Regions from separate parts of the Lysinibacillus sp. NPDC093712 genome, predicted to be linked through region 1. Evidence: riboswitches for the same ligand, from Rfam matches in the RefSeq annotation. Region 1 holds a riboswitch; the other holds the start of a gene.
What was found. A riboswitch is a leader RNA that binds a small molecule or an ion and turns the genes downstream of it on or off. The one in region 1 is predicted to bind cobalamin.
Positions count from the first base shown of each region.

Region 1 (3,431 bases):
CTTCTTTGATTTTAAGTGGCTCTTTCCCTTCGGCAATTCGTGTACGACTCAAATAATCTGCCACTGCTAATATGCCACCTAAATTATCAGAAGGATGTCCCCATTCTGCAGCAAGCCATGTGTCATTGTAATCTAACCAGCGAATCATACATCCTATATTGAAGGCCCCTCTTACGGGATCGAGAACATAAGAAGTTCCTGGAACACGTGTACCATTTGGAACTACAGTGCCAGCAACTACTGGTCCGAGGAGTTTTGTACATTCTGGGTACTGTAAGGCCAAAATGCCGCAACCTAAAGTATCTAATAAAACATAGCGTGCCGTTTCATAAGCTTCTTCACTTGTAATCGTAGTATTTAATACATAATCAGCAATATCCGTAAGTAATTGATCTGTCTTAGATATGTCATTTGTTTTAATCATCTATATCTTCCTTTCAAGTCATAAATTTGATATACTAGTATACTGATGGGCATTGGTCAGAATACCCATCAGTTCTATGGCGAGTTGTTAATACTTGACTATACCGACAATTCTTCAAGGTTATGACGCTCGCCAATATAATGAACACGAGGTCTAAATAATCGATTATTATCATGCTGTTCAATCACATGAGCACACAGGCCAATCGTTCGTGAACCGAAAAAGATAGGTGTATAGATTTCAATAGGCAAGCCTAGCATGTAGTATACTGGTGCTGCATAATAATCTAAATTTGGATATAATCCTTTTTCCTGTACCATCACTTTTTCGCCAGCTTCGCACATGTGATATAAACGGTCATCACCTTGCTCCAAACATAATTTATACAAAGCCTCTTTCATTATTTGTGCTCTTGGGTCCATCTTTTTCATATAGACACGGTGACCGAAGCCCATAATTTTTTCTTTATTTTGTAGTTTACTTTTTAGTAAGTTTTCAAAGCCTTCTATTGTTTTAGCTTCAAGCAGCATATACATCACCGCCTCATTTGCCCCACCATGTAAATTCCCTTTCAATGAAGCGACAGCTCCCGTTAAGGCGCCATACAAATCTGATTGCGTAGAGGCGATAACACGAGCCGTAAACGTTGAATTTGGCATCTCATGTTCGCTATATAACACGAGCGACTGATCAAAAATCTCCTCTTCTAACGCCGTTGGTTGTCTGCCAGTAATCATGTAATAAAAATTGGCACTATAAGAAAGTTCGCTATCTGGCTTGACCACATCTTGGCCGTTTAAGACGCGATAGCTATTGGCGACGATGTTAGGCATACCGCCTAAAAGTCTATAAGCCCGCGTCAAATTCACTTCAGTCGAACGATCATTGATGTGCTGATCATAGCCCGCTAGAACAGAGATTCCAGTTCTTAGCCCATCCATTGCATGTGTTCCATTAGGCAAGAGTTTAAAAATTTGAAAGATATCTTGTGGTACCTGATAATAGGATTTCAACCTATCCTGCAAATCAGCCTGTTGCTCGGTAGTTGGTATTTCTCCATGCAACAATAAATGGACAATGTCTAAATACGAATATCTTTGTGATAATTCAATTAAGTCATAGCCTCGTATTACAATTTGACTCCCGATAGTGTCTAAAAATGATAGCTTTGTTTCAGCAGCAATAATTCCATCAAGACCTGGTGAATACGTTAACTCCATCAATGACAGCCCCTTTGTTTAATTTTCTTGTAAGCGTTACCATTCGTGCACAAAAGAACAACAAAAAAACAACTTCTACCCCTTTAGAAGTTGTTAACCGACAAAAGCATGATAGCCCAAAAAAACTGTGAATTTACAGTTGAATTCACAAAAATCATGCAGTAGCTAACACCTCCCTATCCTCGTAGGTAAATTGATGCGTTATTCAGTGGCAGGTCTCCTGACTTATGATCAACGTTAAATAACCCCTTCCCATTTTGACAATCAAAACAGTGGTATTGTTATGTAACTCCTAAATACAGTTGCGGGACAGTGTTGGAATCTCACCAACTTCCCTTTTAATCAAATGAAAAAATTCATTTAAACCACCAAAATTTAGCATATTCAATTTGTCTTTCAACCTTAACATAGAGACTTATAAACAATCAATATAGCTAAAATTCAGAAAAAACAAATAATGGAAAGCTATTTTCCATCATTAATGAACTATTTTTCGTTTTTCAGCACTATTTTGTATAAAAAGTTTTTAAAAACACCTCTACTGATTCTATTATCTTCGTAGATGCCCATTATTCTAGCACCAATTGTTTTTTCCCAACATCTCTTCTTTAAAATGCCTCTCATACAATCTTGTCTACAGCCTTCTATATGTATTTTTCTTTTTTCTTTAAACAAATAATCATACAGCTATAGAAGTCCTTAGCCGTTTTTCCTTCTATTTAATATCACCTAACCTTTAAACCGAAAAAGCCATTTGACATTAATTAAAAATTAACATCAGATGGCTTCTTATCGTCTTTTTTATGGCAAACAAGAAAAAGCCCACTTGGGTGATGGATGAGTGTCAAAGACATGTACTCATAATCACGCAGTAGGGCACTATTTAATCACGATAATTCTACATACTCGAGGAGACTTGGTCCCCTCGAGTGAAATTGATGCATCGTTTATTTTCACTTCAATCCGTTTGCACTTATGAACAAAGTTGTGATGCTGTTGGAATAAATGATTCGACAATGGCAGCTAAAGCTTGAATGGTATCATAGCTATCACCTGGAAACTCCGATTGGGCAAATTCTACTTGAAGTTCCTCACACAATCTATGACATTCATATCCGACTTCAAAATAGGACTCAATATCCGCTGAAAGGGAAAGGAGCTCACAAGTGACGATACCTTGAGCACCCTCGCCTTGCAATGAATTAATCTTATCTTTTACATTTGGACCTAGCCAGTCACCTTTCCCATGACCACTTCGATATGTAATATGCCAGTTATCAATTTGAACTGCTTTTGAAATGGCTTCGGCTAATTCGGAAAACTGGCGTACGTAGTTTTCATTTTTTTCGGGATCAATTGGCTGACTATGGACTGTATATAAAACATGCGTCTGAGCTCGTTTTTCACCAGGAATCCATTCAAATGCACGTTGAACACGATCTTTATATACAGCAAGTAATTCATCGTTTAAATGCCAATTTTTCGCATGAATGACCTTAACGTCATGAGAAGCTAATAACGTACTAACTTCATTATGAAACGCTGCAGCACCTGTAGACATAATCGGATTTACAGGTAGCGTAATAAACGTTGTGATACCATCTTCAAGCATTGTGTCAACAACATCCGGAATATAAGGTTCTGTATGTTTGTATGCGTTATATACTTTTACAGGCTGTGTTAAGCGATGTTGTAAAGCATGTTCCAGCCCTTTAGCAATACGCCCCGTATTTGCTGCTAATGGATCAACACCACCTAATTTTTTAAATTGTGCCGTAACGTTTTCA
Region 1 covers NZ_JBNNUU010000001.1:198,763-202,193, reverse strand. The annotation lists gene prpD (2-methylcitrate dehydratase) at 1-424, opposite strand, end outside; gene mmgD (citrate synthase) at 523-1,644, opposite strand; cobalamin riboswitch at 1,838-2,029, opposite strand; gene ACQKNX_RS01020 (ferrochelatase) at 2,618-3,431, opposite strand, start outside.

Region 2 (3,431 bases), on a different contig from region 1:
ATTATTGTCTCCTTTAAGAAATTGTTTGATGCTACGAATGATCAAAACTTATTAGATATTGCAAAGAGATTAATAGAAGAAGAGCAGGATATAAAATACAAAAAGAAATATAAAACAGCCATCCGTTAAAATAGCGAGATGGCTATTTTTATGCCCAAGTGTGTTGTTTTGAAGAAAGAAAAGTTATTGATTATAATGAAAGTAGGAGGATGGATTCAGTTTTTGATAGGTCTTATATACTGATGTAAGCTATCGTATAAGTGAGAGCAAGAAACTATCTATAAAGAGGAAACACGTAAATATGCAACTGTATATAGCATAGTAACAGTATAATTTTTGTAAATTAGAAAGGGTCGAGAAAATGGGGATTTATAATTATTTAGTGAAAAAGCCAAACGGTGAAATTTTATCAATGGAGACGTATCGAGGAAAGACAATGTTAATCGTTAACACCGCCAATCAATGTGACTTTACATATCAATTTGAAGATTTGCAAAAAATGTATAATAAATATGACAAGGGAAATTTCGTTGTTTTAGGTTTCCCGTGTAATCAGTTTGGACAGCAGAACCCAGAAGATGGAGTTGAGACAACTCAACTTTGTCAGCTTAACTACGGGGTAACTTTCCCGATTTTTGAAATAGTTCAGGTTAATGGAGAAGAGACACATCCGTTATTCAATTATTTAAAGCACGAAGTAGATTTTCGTGAATTCGGAAAAGCGAATATGCAGGAAAAGATGTTAGCTGAAGCTATTATCCAAATTGCACCGAGCTTTTTAGATGGACGTAACATTCGTTGGAACTTTACGAAATTTTTAGTAGATAATCAAGGTAATACAGTTGAGCGCTTTGAACCGACAGATTCACAATTAGATATAGAGCAAGCTATTGAAAAAATTTTATAGCTAGCTATTTTAATCAGAATTTTTAGGTTGGAATAACAAATAGCTTATCGCTATGTAGAAATAGTGCTAAGTTTTGTATAAATATATTCGAATATTCCACAATCTCACAACTACTCTTTCAAATCAATATATGATAAACTGCTAATCAAGTGAATAATTCTTGCAGAATAATGGTGCTAACTTTAGCATAATCGGGAATTCGGTGTAAAACCGAAGCTGTTTCCGCAACTGTAAGTACAAGAATCATAAAAAATGCCACTGTCGAAAAGGGGAAGACCCAAGATGGGAAGGTTTTATGATCGCTACTGCATTGAGTAGTGAGCTGTACGAGCCAGGAGACCGACCTTTATTTAATGTATAAAAACTCTTCGGAAGCTAGGAGGATATACGGCAAATACATAGGCAATGTCGCGTGAGGCGGCACTATATATGCTATTTTCGTCGTTCCCTAGGGAGCGGCGTTTTTTTATGCACCTGTAAAGCAAAATCTGTTCATGAAAGAAAGAAGGGACTAAGTATGAAAAAAGATGCCCGTTACTCTTGCTACCCGTTCATGCGTGAAAAAATATCTACAGTAGATTTTGAGATTCGTACAGATAGTTTAACAACTCATGTCGGTGTAGCATTGACGGCTGTAAAAGCTGAAGAAGTTGAAGTAGTGGCTACAGATTTATTGACTATTTTGCCAATGGCCTACCATGTAAACGGCTCAGTACGTGGCAAATTAGCGGTAACGGAAGAAGATTTGTTATGGCTTAGTGATCGCTATGATTTTTATGTGGGGCATGTAAAGGAAGAAATTCAGAACTTTGTTTTACCACAAGGTACAGGGGCTGCAACTGCGCTTCATTTATGTCGTAGTGAGGCAAAAAAATCATACCGTGTTCTACATAAAGTTTCTGAGGAAAGAGAAGTACCAGCCATCCTTTTCGATTACTTAGGATTATTAGCTAATGTATTTTTTGTAATGGCTGTATACATGAATCAACAAGCTGGTATTGCTGAAATACCATTTATAAGCAAATCATATCCGATGAAGAAAAAGAAGGAGAATGTGTAAAGTGAAGAAACTATTTAAATTCCAATGGCTTACAGTGTTAATGTTAGCACTTGTATTGGCAGGGTGCGGCACAGCAAATGAAGCTAAAAAGGACGATACATCTAAAACAGGACAACAAGCAGAGCAAACAGGCTACAAAGTGACAGATGATCGCGATGTAGAAGTAGCATTTGATGCAGTACCAAAAACGGTTGTGTCATTACAACCGAGTAACACAGAAATCTTATTTGCACTAGGCGTTGGCGATAAAGTTATTGGTGCAACTGATTATGATACGTACCCAGAAGAAGCAAAAAATATTGAACGTGTGTCAGATTCTGTGACATTCAACACTGAGCGAATTGTAGCATTAAAGCCAGATGTCGTAATTGCTTATTCAACAGGCAATGCCGAAACATTAGATGCGCTAAAAGGTCTTGAAGATGCAGGCGTAAAAGTATTTGCTATTAAATCAGCAGCTTCATTTGAAGATGTATATGGAGATATTCAACAAATTGCTGAAGTGATGGGCGTTAAAGATAAAGGTGAGCAATTAAACAAAAATATTAAAGCGAAAATCGCGGATGTGCAAGCAAAAGTAAAAGGTGTAGAAACACCGAAAAATGTTTACTTAGAAATTAGCCCTAAGCCAGATATTTATACAACAGCAGCTGGTACTTTCCAACAAGAGATTCTTGATGCAGCGAATGTGAACAATGTATTTGGCGATCAAACAGGATGGGTAAAAGTTTCTGAGGAAGATGTTATCGCGAAAAATCCTCAAGTTATTTTAACAACAGTAAACTATGTAGAAGATGCAGTAGGTGAAATTCTTGGGCGTGATGGATGGAATACAATCACTGCCATTCAAGATAAAGCGGTAAATTATATTGATACTGATATTTCAAATCGCCCAGGACCACGTATTGGTGAAGCTGTTGAGATGGTAGCGAAAGCAGTATATCCCGAACTATTTAAATAAGGTTAAATCGTGAAAGCCAACCTTTAGAGCTTGGGCAAAAGAGATAAAGTGTTAGATTGACTGCAATCAATCTAACACTTTTTTGCTTGTGAACGTTGTTGTCCGCTAAGTACAGGCTTCGTGAGCTTCAACCGGCGATAACTCCAAGTCAACCGGCGATTCAGGGGCTTCAACCGGCGATAACTCCAAGTCAACCGGCGATTTACGGGCTTCAACCGTCGATAACTTCAAGTCTACTGGCGAGTCATAGAATCTGAATCTCTTCTAAAAGGCATTGTGAATAATTGGTATTATCTTCGGTTGTTCTATAAAATAGAAATATATATGATTGCTTAAATAAGGGAGGCGTAGTGGATGACACAGTTTGACATGAAGGTTATTCCGTTTGAGGCAGTCTTGAATTTCCGCGATATGGGTGGCTATAAGACACGAGATGGCAGAGTGGTTAAGAATGGATTGCTCTATCGCTCAGCTGCGCTAGGTAAGATGACACCAGCGGATAA
Region 2 covers NZ_JBNNUU010000006.1:107,922-111,352, reverse strand. The annotation lists gene ACQKNX_RS19565 (hypothetical protein) at 1-129, shown strand, start outside; gene ACQKNX_RS19560 (glutathione peroxidase) at 362-907, shown strand; cobalamin riboswitch at 1,062-1,269, shown strand; gene ACQKNX_RS19555 (hypothetical protein) at 1,425-1,967, shown strand; gene ACQKNX_RS19550 (ABC transporter substrate-binding protein) at 1,969-2,928, shown strand; gene ACQKNX_RS19545 (tyrosine-protein phosphatase) at 3,283-3,431, shown strand, end outside.
Region 2: it holds a riboswitch for cobalamin, as region 1 does, so the genes downstream of both, ACQKNX_RS19555 (hypothetical protein) here and mmgD (citrate synthase) in region 1, are expected to answer to the same signal.